DNA from 2 places in the Pseudescherichia sp. genome. Region 1 is predicted to be linked to the other one. Evidence: predicted binding sites of a transcription regulator. Region 1 holds the regulator's gene; the other holds the start of a gene.
The links. The regulator PurR, encoded in region 1, represses purine synthesis genes. The targets are predictions, from matches to a motif close to CANGCAAACGTTTGCNTG.
Positions count from the first base shown of each region.

Region 2: a site for PurR is predicted at 2,610-2,627, ahead of pyrC (dihydroorotase). Genes of this name have one in related genera too.

Region 1 covers NZ_DAMBWA010000005.1:262,602-270,176, forward strand. Annotated here, with positions in the region: gene RTX96_RS09820 (riboflavin synthase subunit alpha) at 1-28, shown strand, start outside; gene cfa (cyclopropane fatty acyl phospholipid synthase) at 73-1,221, opposite strand; gene punC (purine nucleoside transporter PunC) at 1,490-2,647, opposite strand; gene punR (DNA-binding transcriptional activator PunR) at 2,784-3,695, shown strand; gene purR (HTH-type transcriptional repressor PurR) at 3,729-4,754, opposite strand; gene RTX96_RS09845 (YnhF family membrane protein) at 5,052-5,141, shown strand; gene RTX96_RS09850 (MFS transporter) at 5,325-6,491, shown strand; gene RTX96_RS09855 (NlpC/P60 family protein) at 6,531-7,376, opposite strand.
Region 2 covers NZ_DAMBWA010000005.1:20,248-27,822, reverse strand. Annotated here, with positions in the region: gene mdtH (multidrug efflux MFS transporter MdtH) at 1-1,160, shown strand, start outside; gene grxB (glutaredoxin 2) at 1,226-1,873, shown strand; gene RTX96_RS08540 (lipoprotein) at 2,001-2,561, shown strand; gene pyrC (dihydroorotase) at 2,689-3,735, shown strand; gene dinI (DNA damage-inducible protein I) at 3,811-4,056, shown strand; gene bssS (biofilm formation regulator BssS) at 4,325-4,579, shown strand; gene solA (N-methyl-L-tryptophan oxidase) at 4,695-5,816, shown strand; gene RTX96_RS08515 (YceO family protein) at 5,868-5,984, shown strand; gene RTX96_RS08510 (cytochrome b) at 6,252-6,818, shown strand; gene RTX96_RS08505 (YceI family protein) at 6,820-7,395, shown strand; gene RTX96_RS08500 (rhodanese-related sulfurtransferase) at 7,446-7,575, opposite strand, start outside.

The DNA of each region.
Region 1 (7,575 bases):
CGCCTCGGTCAGCGGCAGCGAAGAGTAATTAAATAAAAAACCCCGGCCTGCCGGGGTTTTTATTAGCATCGGTCAGCGCGCCACGCGCAGGCCGTTTTCGACACCGCGGCTGAACACGACCTGCCAAAGCTGGATATCCCGGGCACGAAAGGCACCTGCGCAGGCGTTCAGATAGTAGCTGAACATGCGCTTAAAGCGTTCAGAGTAGTTATCGGCAATGTCCGGCCATGCGGCCAGAAAACGCTCGTGCCAGGCCATCAGCGTAGTATCGTAATCAGCGCCAAAGTTATGCCAGTCCTCCATGATAAAATGGGGCTCGCTGGCATTCGCAATCTGGCGCACTGACGGCAGGCATCCGTTGGGGAAGATATACTTATCTATCCACGGGTCTACGTGATGGTCGGTTTTTTTCGAACCAATGGTGTGGAGCAGGAACAGTCCGTCGGGCCGGAGGTTGCGATCGACCACCTCAAAGTAGGTGGCATAGTTTTTCGGCCCCACGTGCTCAAACATGCCAACGGAGACGACACGGTCAAACTGATCCTTAAGATCGCGATAGTCCTGGAGCAGAATAGTTACATCCAGCCCTTCGCAGCGCGCCTGGGCCATCTTTTGCTGCTCTGCTGAAATGGTCACCCCGGTCACGCTGACGCCGTAGTTTTTGGCCATAAAGTACGCCAGACCACCCCAGCCGCAGCCAATATCCAGCACACGCATGCCGGGCTGCAGCTGCAATTTTTCGCAGATTAGCCGCAGTTTTGCCTGCTGCGCCTCCTCCAGCGTCTGCGCCTCTTTCCAGTAAGCGCAAGAGTACTGCATATAGGGATCAAGCATGCGGCTGAAGAGATCGTTGCCGAGATCGTAATGCTCTTTACCGACTATCCAGGCGCGTTTCTGGCTTTGCAGGTTGAGTACCCGCGCCGCCGCAATCCTTAGCGTATCTTTAACGTGGCGCGGCATCTGGTTTTCCAGCCCGGCGCGAAGCACCTTGCTAAAAAATATATCCAGCCGTTCGCACTCCCACCAGCCGTCCATATAGCTTTCGCCCAGCCCGAGTGAGCCCTCTTTTAGGACGCGCTTAAAAAAACGGGGGTTTTTTACCCGGATATCCGATGGGGCAGTGCCGTTGATAGCGATGCCCGCGCGGCTTAACAGTTCGTTTGCGATACGGAACCAGTTATCGCTCTGTATGTTGACTTCTTCTATACACGATGAACTCATAGCTTCTCCATCACCCTATGTGATCAGAACCTTCAAACAGCGTAGACGCTTTTAATGGTTTGTGAGAAATCCCACGGAACGGGCCGTGAGCTTGATATCCGACGTAGAACAGAGGAAGGGAGATAGCCCTTGCCGAAAATGCCGTCCGTGGGAGAACAGGCGCGATCCTGCGCCTGTGAAAACATACTTATTTTTGTTAATAAAAATTATCGAAATGAGTATAGGCCGCAAAAACGGGTCGTTCAACCTATTATGGTTAGTTAACTAATTATTTTGCTGCTTGTTTTTGTCCCCAATAGCCCAGTCCGGCCAGCAAAACAGTCAGCAGCATAACGCTGGTTGTGGTAAGCAGAGGCGTAGCGATGAGCGTTGAGACCAGCAGACTGGCTAAAAAGCAGAGACCCAGCTGGAGGGTATTTTGTAGCGCCGCTGCACGTCCCGCCCCCTGAGGAAACGGGCTCAGCGCCTGGGCCACCACAATCGGATAGATTGCACCGTTAGCCATCGCCATCACGCAGAACGGAACCAGCAGCAGCGTCAATGAGACCTGTGGCAGGAAGGCCACCAGCCAGACGGCAACCACGCTCAGCGCATAGCCAGCCAGCAGCCAGGGCAGCAGACGCGGCCCCTGCCAGCGCTGAAGGGCTGCCCGACAGCCATAGCCTCCCACCAGAAAAGCGATGGTTTGCGGGACATAGCTCAGGCCAATCGCCGCGGGGCCATAGCCCAGAGCACTGAGAATAAACGGCGAACCGGTAAGCCAGGCGAAAAAGCTGGCTGAGCAGGCGGCGTAGATGGTGACGTTTCCGCAGTAAAAGCGAGAGCGTAACAGCAGCCCGAAGGTAACGGGTGTCGTTTGCGGATGATACTTTTTTACCGGTTTTTTAAGGCGAAGTGCGGGCAGCATCAGCAGCAGCGTGATAACAAACAGCACCATAAAGATGTTCTGCCAGTGGGAGTGGGCGAGGATCCAGCTTCCCAGCAGCGGCGCGAGGGCGGGGGAGAGCCCAACCAGCGGCATAATAGTGGCAAAAATACGGTTAACCCGCTGAGCCGGATAGTAGTCCGTTACCAGCGTCTGCCAGGTGACCGCGGCGGCACATACCCCCACGGCCTGAACAAAACGCAGTATCAGCAGCATGGTGCCGTCGCGCACCCATAGCATGCCGATGCAGCCAAAAGCAAACAGTCCCAGCCCGCAGAGGAGGACCAGCCTGCGGCCAAAGCGATCGGAGAGCGGGCCCCATATCAGCTGGGCAAGGGCAAAGCCGGCCAGAAACAGGCTAAGGCTGGCACTTACTGCCGATGCAGGGGTATTAAGATCCTGCTGAATAGCCGTAAACGCCGGCAGGTACATATCCGTTGCCAGAAAGCCCAGCACGCTCAATCCCGCTAGCCAGACTAAAAATCCTTTACCAGGTAACATCATCTTTCCTTCTTATTCTCTTTCACGATAGAGGTTAAACAGTGCAGATCACAAAGCGGCAAAGTGTAGGCAGTGCATTACCGGTTGTGAAACGGTAATATTTGCGCAGTGCATTCAAATTTTTTGCAGGCAGAATATGTGGTCAGATTACTCCCTTGACGTCGTAGATACCGTGGCTCGTACCGGAAGCTTTAGCGCCGCTGCTCAGGAGCTGCACCGGGTTCCCTCCGCCATCAGCTACACGGTACGACAGCTTGAAGCGTGGCTGGCCGTGCCGCTGTTTGAACGACGGCACCGGGACGTGGTGTTAACCCCGGCAGGAAGCTGGTTTTTGCAGGAGGGGCGTTCTGTCATCAAAAAAATGCAGGTCACCCGACAGCAGTGCCAGCAGATAGCTAACGGCTGGCGTGGCCAGCTTGCTATCGCCGTGGATAATATCGTCCGGCCCGAGCGCACCCGGCAGATGATTGTCGACTTCTATCGTCATTTTTCAGACGTTGAGCTGCTGGTGCAAAAAGAGGTGTTTAACGGCGTCTGGGATGCGCTGGCCGATGGGCGCGTGGAGCTGGCTATCGGTGCGACCCAGGCCATACCGGTGGGTGGGCGCTTTGCTTTTCGCGATATGGGCATGCTCAACTGGCGCTGCGTCGTGGCCGCTCATCACCCGCTGGCGGGTATGGATGGCCCGCTGAGCGACGATCTCCTGCGCGGCTGGCCGTCACTGGTATGGGAGGATACCTCCCGGCTACTGCCCAAACGCATCACATGGCTGCTGGACAACCAGCGGCGAATGGTGGTGCCGGACTGGACCTCCTCCGCCGAGTGCCTGAGCGCCGGGCTATGCATCGGCATGGTGCCAGGCCATTTTGCCAGGCCGTGGCTCGATCGCGGTGAGTGGGTGGAGCTGCAGCTGGAGGAGCCGTTTCCGGATGCGGCCTGCTGCCTGACCTGGCAGCAAAATGATAACTCGCCCGCGCTGGGCTGGCTGCTGGACTATTTAGGGGATAGCGAAACGCTTAATCGGGAGTGGCTGCGGGAGCCAGTGTAAACGGCTCCCGAGGCGTTGATCGGCGGCGGATGCTTAACGACGATAGTCGCGGAAGGGGCCGTCGGCCACCGAGCGGCGCTCGATCAGCCGGGGATGAACCTCAATCGACTGCGACTCTTCACGCTTGTTGACGATGCGGTCCATCAGCATATTGAATGCGGTTTCACCCAGCGAATCTTTAGGCTGGTGGATGGTCGTCAGTGCAGGGGTGAAGAAGCGAGCGTTACGCACGTTATCATACCCAATCAGCGATACATCCTGCGGCACGCGCAGGCCCATCTCGTCGACGGCGCAGAGCGCGCCCATCGCCATCACATCGCCGCCGCAGAACACGGCAGTAGGGCGATGCGGCTGGGAGAGGATCTGCTGCATCGCGCGGTAGCCGGACTCAGGTTCAAAGTCGCCCTGCACAATCCAGTTTTCCGGTACGTTAATCAGCGCCTCTTCCATCGCTTTCATAAAGCCGGCCAGGCGGCCTGCGCCGGTATTACGCTCGAGCGGGCCGGGGATCACACCGATTTCGCGGTGGCCGCGTTCGACCAGGTAGCGGCCAGCCATATAGCCACCCTCAAAGGCATTATCGATGACCGAGTCGGTGAAGTCGGCTTTTGCCTCACCCCAGTCCATCACCACCATAGGGATATGGCGATACTCCTCCAGCATGCTAAGCAGCGGGGCAGGGTATTCAGAGCACATTACCAGCAGGCCATCGACGCGCTTCTGCGCCATCATCGACAGATAGGCACGCTGCTTCTCGAGGTTGTTCCAGGCGTTACCCAAAATCAGGGTGTAGCCTTTCTGGAAACAGTTCTTCTCTACTGCCTCGATAATCTCAGCAAAATAGGGCGCTTCGCTGCTGGTCGCCAGCAGGCCAATCGATTTGGTATGGTTAACCTTCAGGCTGCGAGCCACGGCGCTGGGTGAATAGTGCAGCTCTTTAATGGCTGCCCACACTGCGTTACGCGTCTCTTCTGCAACAAAACGCGTTTTGTTAATTACATGTGATACGGTTGTGGTGGAAACGTTTGCTCGTTTCGCTACGTCTTTTATAGTTGCCATTCAATGTCACTCCAAACCACGACGTAAGCTCCTGAAAATAGTGTAGGTAAACGTTTGCCTCTACTCAGCCTGCACGCAACTTTTGGGGATGCGATTCGCCGGGAAAACGACACGGAACGTCAGGAGGGGTCTATGGCCGGTACGCGAATAAATTTAGCGTGGAATTTTGTCTTATCTTGATGAAAAGGGGAAGCGTTAAAACGCATATCACCCCAAATCAAAGAAGATTTTTGCCCATAAATGTGTAAAAATGCGCAAGCTCACTTTTTGTGGGGTAATTAGAATGGAGAGAAATTGATGAGTGCAGATCTGAAGTTTTCCCTGATGACGACCGTTGTTGTGCTGGGCCTGATTGTTGCTGGTGCGCTGACCGCTGCGTTAAATTGATTTAGCATGAGGGAGAGCCCTCTCCCTCTGTTTCGGCATCCCCTCTGGCGCCGCGTTAATTGTTATCAAAATGGCAATAAACTTTTGTTAGTTTGATAACTTCTGTTTTTTTGTGATAAATGTCATGCTTTTGACTTCTGTGACAGTGTCGCCTGATCGACACGGCAATTCTGGAGTCAAAATATGAAAATTAACTTTCCCCTGCTGGCCCTGGCGATTGGGGCATTTGGCATCGGGACCACCGAGTTCTCCCCGATGGGCCTGCTGCCAACTATCGCCCGCGGAGTAGATGTCTCTATTCCGGCAGCGGGAATGCTCATCAGCGCCTACGCCATTGGCGTCATGGTGGGTGCGCCGCTGATGACGCTGCTGCTCTCCCATCGTGCTCGCCGTAGCGCGCTGATCTTCCTGATGGCAATCTTTACCCTGGGCAACGTGCTGTCCGCACTCTCTCCCGACTACACCACCCTGATGCTTTCGCGCATCATCACCAGCCTTAACCACGGTGCCTTCTTTGGCCTGGGGTCGGTCGTGGCAGCCAGCGTCGTGCCGAAAGAGAAGCAGGCCAGCGCGGTGGCCACCATGTTTATGGGGCTGACCATCGCGAATATCGGCGGCGTACCGGCGGCAACGTGGCTGGGTGAAACCATCGGCTGGCGCATGTCGTTTCTCGCCACCGCGGGCCTTGGCGTGATCTCGATGCTGAGCCTCTTCTTCTCCCTGCCAAAAGGCAGCGCCGGAGAGCGTCCGGAGGTGCGTAAAGAGCTGGCCGTGCTGGTGCGTCCGCAGGTGCTGTCAGCTTTACTGACCACCGTGCTGGGCGCAGGGGCAATGTTTACGCTCTATACCTACATCGCCCCGGTATTGCATGAGATTACCCATGCTACGCCGCTGTTTGTTACCGCGATGCTGGTCCTGATTGGGGTGGGCTTCTCCATCGGCAACTACCTGGGCGGCAAGCTGGCGGATCGCTCTGTAACCGGCACCCTAAAAGGCTTTTTCCTGCTGCTGATCGTTATCATGCTGGCAATCCCGCTGCTGGCGCGTAACGAGCTGGGTGCGGCGGTGAGCATGGTCATCTGGGGTGCGGCGACCTTTGCCGTGGTGCCACCGCTGCAGATGCGTGTGATGCGCGTGGCTCATGAGGCGCCAGGCCTGTCATCATCCGTCAACATCGGTGCTTTCAATCTCGGTAATGCGCTGGGCGCTGCCGCGGGGGGCGCGGTGATCTCGGGAGGACTGGGGTATAGCGTAGTACCGGTGACCGGCGCGCTGATTGCGGTGCTGGCACTGCTGCTGGTGCTGGTGTCAGGGCGCGGCCAGGCCGAACGTGAGTACGCGGTAGAGTAAGGGAACGTTGTGTCCTGCCACGGAGGGCAGGACGCTGAATTAACGAAGGGTTTTCGAGGTCATTACCCGGCGTGCCCCCACATAGTGGCGCTGCCAGTAGTCTTCGTTCAGGGAGGTGATCTGAATATCCTGACCGCTGCGCGGAGACTGAATGAATTTACCGTTACCGACGTAGACGCCAACGTGATCGGCCGTGCCCCGGCCTTGGGTACGGAAGAAGACCAGATCGCCACTCTGTAACTCACGGGTATTTACCGGAGACGCATCGCGAAGGTGGTACATCTCATTGGCCGTACGGGGAATGCGGAACTTGACCAGATCCTTATAGGCGTAATAGACCAGACCGCTGCAGTCAAAACCGGTACGCGGGGAGGAGCCTCCCCAGCGATAGGGCTTGCCGATCTGATCCATCAGTTTATTCATTGCCGTTTTCTGCGCTTTTTGCACACGCGCTTTATGTAGATCCGCCAGCGTCTCCGGCTTATCGTTTTTTGCCTTCACACAGCGCGTCTTATGCCCTTTGCGCACGGTGCATTTTTCTGCACCCGCGAGGGAGGCAATCTTATCTGGGCTGTTTTTGGTGCGGCGAGAGGCGACTTTGCTGGTTTTCGCGCTGCTTGATGCGCGTTTGGTGCTGGAAGAGACGGTCTTGACGGTGCTTGCTTTTGTACCGGTTTTTTTAGTTGTATTTTTTGCAGTGCCACTGCTTTTCTTTGAGGTCTTTTGGTTAGTGCTTTTACTCTTTCGCTCTGATGTTTTTGCCAAATGCGTTTTTTGCACGGCAGAGGGCCGCGCCTGTTCGGACGCCCAGGCCAGCGGCGTGAACGTCATTGAGGCAAAAACTAAAGCACAGAGCGTGATCGAGATTTTATTTATCCGCGCCACTGAGCAATCCCCTGAGTCAGTCAAGTAACGAATACGACATGCGTGTGATTTACAAAACTCGTCGATTCTAAAGCATAAAATGCCAAAAAGTTAATAAACTTTTTGCATCACAGCTCTGTTTCGTTAGCAAGCGCAAAAAAAAGCATCACTTAACCCTGTTTTGTGCTCACGAGATGACCAGTTGTGAAGGGCCGGACGC
Region 2 (7,575 bases), 240 kb from region 1:
TCGATAATATGCTGGTTGTGCTGGGTTTTTTTGTTGTCTTCCCGCTTATCTCCATTCGCTTTGTTGACCAGCTCGGCTGGGCGGCCCTGATGGTGGGCATTGCCCTTGGCCTGCGCCAGCTTATCCAGCAGGGGCTGGGGATCTTCGGGGGTGCTATCGCCGACCGCTTCGGCGCCAAACCGATGATCGTCACCGGTATGCTGATGCGGGCCGCTGGGTTCGCCACGATGGCCGTGGCGCAGGAGCCGTGGCTGCTCTGGAGCTCATGCATCCTCTCGGGCCTCGGCGGCACCCTGTTCGATCCGCCGCGCTCGGCGCTGGTGGTCAAGCTGATCCGCCCGCACCTGCGCGGACGTTTCTTCTCATTGCTGATGATGCAGGACAGCGCCGGGGCAGTCATCGGCGCCCTGCTCGGCAGCTGGCTGTTGCAGTATGATTTCCGCCTGGTGTGCGCCACCGGGGCGGTGATCTTTGTGCTCTGCGCCGCCTTCAACGCCTGGCTGCTGCCGGCCTGGAAGCTCTCGACGGTGAAAACGCCGGTGCGGGAGGGACTCAGCCGGGTGATGCGTGACAAACGCTTCGTGACCTACGTACTCACCTTAACCGGCTACTACATGCTGGCCGTGCAGGTGATGCTGATGCTGCCGATCATGGTTAACGACATCGCTGGCTCGCCGGCGGCGGTGAAGTGGATGTATGCCATTGAGGCGAGCCTGTCGCTGACGCTGCTCTACCCCCTCGCCCGCTGGAGCGAAAAGCGCTTCCGCCTGGAGCAGCGTCTGATGGCTGGCCTGCTGTTTATGACCTTCAGCCTGCTGCCGATTGGCCTTGTCAGCTCGCTGCAGCAGCTCTTTACATTAATTTGCACGTTCTATATCGGCTCGATTATTGCCGAACCGGCGCGCGAAACCCTGAGCGCCGAGTTGGCGGACGCCAGGGCGCGGGGCAGCTATATGGGCTTTAGCCGCCTGGGTCTCGCCTTCGGCGGTTTCCTTGGCTATGCCGGGGGCGGCTGGCTGTTTGACGCCGGAAAAGCCTTCAGCCAGCCCGAACTGCCGTGGGTGATGCTGTCAGCTATTGGCCTCATCACTCTCTTTGCGCTCTGGTGGCAGTTTAGCCCCCGCCATACCCAGACGGGGATACTCGAGCCGGAGGCCTGATTTGAAAGGCGCTTTTTTCTCTTCCATACTGGTGGTTACGGACAACCATCACCTGGAGGGGAAACGTGAAGCTCTATATTTACGACCACTGCCCGTACTGCCTGAAAGCCCGTATGATCTTCGGCCTGAAGAATCTGCCAGTTGAACTCAACGTATTGCTCAATGATGATGAGGCCACGCCTACCCGCATGATCGGTCAGAAGATGGCGCCGATCCTGCAAAAAGATGACAGCCGCTACATGGCTGAGAGTCTGGACATTGTGAAATACGTTGACCAGCTCGATGGCGAACCGCTGCTGACCGGCGCACGTAAACCAGCCATTGAGGCATGGCTGCGCAAGGTCAACGAGTACACCAATCGCCTGCTGATCCCACGCTTTGCCAAAGCGCCGTTTGATGAGTTTGCGACGCCGGAAGCGCGCGCTTACTTCACCAAGAAAAAAGAGGCGGCTATCGGCGACTTTAGCGAGCATCTGGCCCATACGCCGGGTCTGGTAAAAAAAATCAGCGACGACCTGCGCGATCTGGATAAGCATATCGTCCAGCCCAACGCGGTGAACGGCGAGCTCTCTGAGGATGATATCCACCTCTTCCCGCTGCTGCGTAACCTGACGATTGTGCCCGGTATTGTCTGGCCAACGCGCGTCGCTGACTATCGCGACAATATGGCCAAGCAGACGCAAATTAACCTCCTCTCTTCCATCGCGATTTAGCCCCTGGTTCGGCGGAAGCGCAGGTTTCCGCCACCGCTTTCAGCCTTTTCTGCTGTTACGCCTCCCGCTGGCACGCCAGACTGCTTTATGTCACGATGGCATCTATGGACAGCTATTGAGGGATCCCATGAAGAAGATTTTATTTGCCGCAGCCCTTATCGCAGGCGGGCTGCTGGCAGGCTGCAACCAGCTCACCCAATACACTGTGAGTGAGCAGGAGATCAACCAGGCGCTGCAAAAACACAATAACTTCTCCCGCGATATTGGCCTGCCGGGGGTAGCGGATGCGCATATCGTGCTAAATAACCTGGTCAGCGCCATTGGCCGTGAAGAGCCTAACAAAGTGACGCTCTCCGGGGATGCCGGGCTCGATCTGAACTCGCTGTTTGGTAGCCAGCAAGCCACCGTCAAGCTGAAGCTCAAGGCGCTGCCGGTCTTTAATAAAGAGAAAGGCGCGATTTTTCTTCAGCAGATGGAGGTGGTAGACGCCTCGGTGATGCCGCAGAAGATGCAGCCGGTCGTGCAAACCCTGCTCCCCTATCTGAACCAGACCCTGCAGAACTACTTTAACCAGCAACCCGCGTATGTTCTGAGCGAGGACAGCAGCAAAGGCGAAGCGCTGGCGAAAAAGTATGCTAAAGGGCTGGAGATCAAAGCGGGCGAGATCGTTATTCCGTTCGTTAACTGATTGGGCGGCCGTCAGCATTTTTTGCCCTGCAATCAGGAAAGAGGTGCAAACGAAAACGTTTACGCCTATGCTTAGTGCCCGGCATAAAACCAGCCATCACTGACTTTACTTTAGCCGGAGCACTATCATGACAGCACAACCCCAGGTTTTAAAAATTCGCCGCCCTGACGACTGGCACGTACATCTGCGCGACGGCGATATGTTGAAGACTGTCGTGCCCTACACCAGTGAAACCTATGGCCGCGCTATCGTAATGCCGAACCTGGCACCGCCGGTGACCACCGTTGATGCCGCTCTTGCCTACCGCCAGCGCATCCTTGATGCCGTCCCGGCAGGCCACGACTTTACCCCGCTGATGACCTGCTACCTCACCGACTCGCTGGATCCCAACGAGGTCGAGCGCGGCTTTCGCGAAGGGGTCTTTACTGCTGCCAAGCTCTATCCCGCCAATGCTACGACTAACTCCAGCCACGGGGTGACCAGCATTGACGCTATTATGCCTGTGCTGGAACGGATGCAGACGCTGGGTATGCCGTTGCTGGTACATGGCGAAGTCACCCACGCCGAGATCGATATTTTCGATCGCGAGGCACGTTTTATCGAGACAGTAATGGAGCCGCTGCGTCAGCGCCTGCCAGCGCTGAAGGTGGTGTTTGAGCACATCACCACCAAAGATGCGGCCGACTACGTGCGCGAGGGCAACGAGCTGCTGGCGGCCACCATCACTCCGCAGCATCTGATGTTCAACCGTAACCATATGCTGGTGGGCGGCGTGCGCCCACATCTCTACTGCCTGCCGATCCTCAAGCGTAACGTCCATCAGCAGGCGCTGCGCGAGCTGGTCGCCAGCGGCTTCGAGCGTGCTTTCCTTGGCACCGACTCCGCCCCGCATGCGCGCCTGCGTAAAGAGACCAGCTGCGGCTGCGCAGGCTGCTTCAACGCGCCAACGGCGCTAGCCAGCTATGCCACCGTCTTCGAAGAGATGAACGCCCTGGCGCACTTTGAAGCCTTCTGCTCGCTTAACGGCCCGCGCTTCTATGGCCTGCCGGTCAACGAAGGCTATGTGGAGCTGGTACGCGATGAGGAGCAGGTGCCGGAAAGCATCGCTCTGAGTGATGACACCCTGATCCCTTTCCTGGCAGGTGAGCAGGTTAACTGGCGGATCCGTCGCTAAAAAATAGTCTGCCCCCTGTTGTAAGTTCTTCGCCTATACTGTATAAAAACACAGTGCATCATCCAGGGGGCAATCATGCGCATCGAAGTGACCATCGCTAAAACAACACCTTTACCGCCGGGCGCCATTGACGCGCTGGCAAGCGAACTCTCCCGCCGTCTGCAGAGCGACTATCCCGATACCGAAGGCAAAGTGACTGTCCGCTATGCAGCCGCCAACAATCTGTCGGTTCTCGGCGGTGGCAAAGGGGATAAAGAACGCGTTAGCGAGATCCTCCAGCAAACCTGGGAGAGCGCTGACGACTGGTTTACACAAGATTAATGGTTGTTACCCTATTGTGCTTTTGCCGGGTCGCCCCGGCTTTTTTTCGCTTTTAGGCATTATTCTGATGGTGCCGCTTATCCCCGTAATAAATAAGCCGTAATTTGAGCTTTTCTTGTTCAAAAAATTCTAAGAAATTTCAGAAAAACTGACCCCTGTTTTTTTATTAGTACAATCTCCTTAATTATTGATATACTTAAGTTGCTTCAATAAACACGCATTGAACCTCAAGAGTCGTTGTCTTTAAACACGCATTTAGGGGGTTAAAATGGTAAAAAATAATGAAGTCATTCAAACCCATCCGCTCGTAGGGTGGGACATCAGCACCGTAGACAGTTACGATGCGCTGATGCTGCGCCTGCACTACCAGACCCCAAATCACGCCGACCGTGACGACACTGAGGTCGGACAGACTCTGTGGTTAACGACCGACGTTGCTCGTCAATTTATATCGATTTTAGAAGCCGGCATTGCCAAGATTGAATCTGGCGACTACCAGGAAAACGAGTACAGGCGGCATTAATGAATGCTCATTTTTCAACCGAAAGGCACCCATAGGGTGCCTTATTTATTTGTAACTTGTATAACGTCGGCGGGTTAATTACTCTCCTGAGCACAGTTTTTGTCAGGAGAGCCTTATGAAATACGATCTCATTATAATCGGCAGCGGTTCAGTCGGCGCGGCAGCGGGCTATTATGCTACCCGCGCAGGGCTAAAGGTGCTGATGACTGATGCCCATATGCCGCCCCACCAGCAGGGCAGCCATCATGGCGATACGCGGCTAATCCGCCACGCCTATGGCGAAGGCGAGAAGTATGTCCCGCTGGTGCTTCGGGCGCAGGCCCTGTGGGAGCAGCTGGCAGCGGAGAGCGGCGAAGAGGTCTTTATTCGCAGCGGCGTTGTTAATATCGGTCCTGCCGACTCTGACTTTCTGCGTAACGTTGCGCAAAGCGCGCAGCAGTTCAACCTTAACGTTGAGCAGCTTGATGCCGCCGCGTTGATGGCGCGCTGGCCTGAATTTCGCGTGCCTGATGACTATATCGCCCTGTTTGAGGCCAACTCCGGCGTGCTGAAGAGCGAGCTGGCGATAAAAACCTGGATCCGTCTTGCCCGGGAAGCTGGCTGCGCGCAGCTGTTTAACTGTCCGGTAACGGCTATCCATCACCATGATGACGGCGTGACCGTAGAAACAGCCGACGGTGAGTATCAGGGGACGAAGCTGCTGGTCAGCGCCGGGACGTGGGTGAAGCAGCTGCTACCTTCCCTGCCCATTCAGCCGGTACGCAAGGTGTTTGCCTGGTATCAGGCCGATGGCCGCTACAGCCGTAAAAACACTTTCCCGGCCTTTACCGGCGAGCTGGCCAACGGTGATCAGTACTACGGTTTCCCGGCAGAAGACGATGCGCTTAAGATTGGCAGGCATAACGGCGGACAACCTATCAGCAGCGAAGATGAGCGCCTGCCCTTTGGCCGCGTGGCGACCGACGGCTCCGAGTGCTTCCCCTTCCTGCGTCAGTGCCTTCCGGGTATTGGCGGCTGCCTGTATGGCGCTGCCTGCACCTATGATAACTCGCCGGACGAGGACTTTATCATCGATACCCTGCCAGAGAGCGCCAGCACGCTGGTTGTCACCGGTCTGAGCGGACACGGGTTTAAGTTTGCTTCGGTTCTGGGTGAAATTGCTGCTGACTTTGCGGCGGGTAAACCCTCAACGTTTGATTTAACCCCGTTTTCGCTACGACGTTTCATGGCAAGATAAGCAAAAGGCCCCTTGCGGGCCTGTTAACGCTTAATTGTCCCTGGAGATATAATGCGCCGGCTAATTACCTGGTTGACGGAAAATGTTCGTGAACATTTGATGATCTATATTGCCTTCTGGACGTTGCTGGCGTTAATAGACCTTATTTATATACTCTATGCCGATTAAGTAATATTGACAAAAGCTGACATTACTTTAACAAACTCTAATTTTAGCGCAGTTTTTTTGAATGAGAGTCAAGATGCCATTTAGCGTGCAACATCAGCAAAGTGGCGTTTAAGGGCAATGAAAAACGAAATCATTGACAATTATATGTCAAATAAAATCAAAAAAAATGAATAAAATAAAATAGCTGCTCTTTTTGTTATTTTTAAGTTGCATTAATATTTTTTGCAGGCCATTTTAAGTTAACTTTATTTGAACACGGTTAACTTTATGCAACTGCGTAATTCTGCTCGCCGCTATGGCGCGGTCTCTATCGCGTTACACTGGCTGGTTGCCATTGTGGTTTATGGCATGTTTGCCCTAGGCCTGTGGATGGTCACGCTGAGCTATTATGATGGCTGGTATCATCAGGCCCCCGAGCTGCATAAAAGCATCGGCGTGTTGCTGATGATGGCGCTGGTGATCCGCCTGCTCTGGCGTCATCTCTCGCCGCCGCCCAAGGCGCTGACCTCTTACTCCCGGCTGACCCATGTCGCGGCCATTGGCGCACATATCATCCTCTATGCGCTGCTGTTCGCTATTGTGATCAGCGGCTATCTGATTTCCACCGCGGACGGTAAACCCATCAGCGTATTTGGCCTGTTTGAGATCCCGGCGACGCTGGCCGATGCGGGCGCCCAGGCCGATCTCGCAGGCTCCCTACATCTGTGGCTGGCATGGAGCGTGGTCATTCTCTCCGTTGTGCACGCCCTGGCCGCCCTGAAACACCATTTTATTGATAAAGACGACACCCTCAAACGTATGCTGGGTAAATCGTCTCCTGACTCTGGAGCATAAGATGAAGAAAAACCTGCTGGCATTAACCTTTGGCGCGCTGCTGTTCACCACCGGTTCCGCCGTGGCCGCTGACTATAAAATTGATAAAGAGGGCCAGCATGCCTTCGTTAACTTCCGTATTCAGCATCTTGGCTACAGCTGGCTCTACGGCACCTTTAAAGACTTCGACGGCACATTTACCTTTGATGAGCAGGATCCTGCTGCGGATAAGGTCAACGTTACCATCAATACCAACAGCGTCGATACTAACCATGCCGAGCGCGATAAACACCTGCGCAGCGCGGACTTCCTTAACGTAGCGAAATTCCCGCAGGCGACCTTCGCCTCGACCGGGGTTAAGAAAGATGGCGACGAGCTGGATATCACCGGGAACCTGACCCTTAATGGCGTCACTAAGCCGGTTACCCTTGAGGCGAAGCTGATTGGTCAGGGTGACGATCCCTGGGGCGGCGTACGCGCTGGCTTTGAAGCGGAAGGTAAAATCAAGCTGAAGGACTTCAATATCAATACCGATCTGGGTCCGGCATCGCAGGAAGTGGATCTGATCATCTCCGTCGAGGGCGTGCGCCAGAAATAGCGCCGCCTCGCGGACACCCTGCCGGGATCGCCCCCGGCAGGGTTGCACTCTTACTCGGGATCCGGAATGCCTAATTTGGTATTCAGGCGACCGCGGGATTTATTGAAGATCTTATTTCCGTTCTCACGTCCCGCCCGACGGCGACGCTGCTCCTCTTCCGGCAGCTCGCGCTCCGTCTGA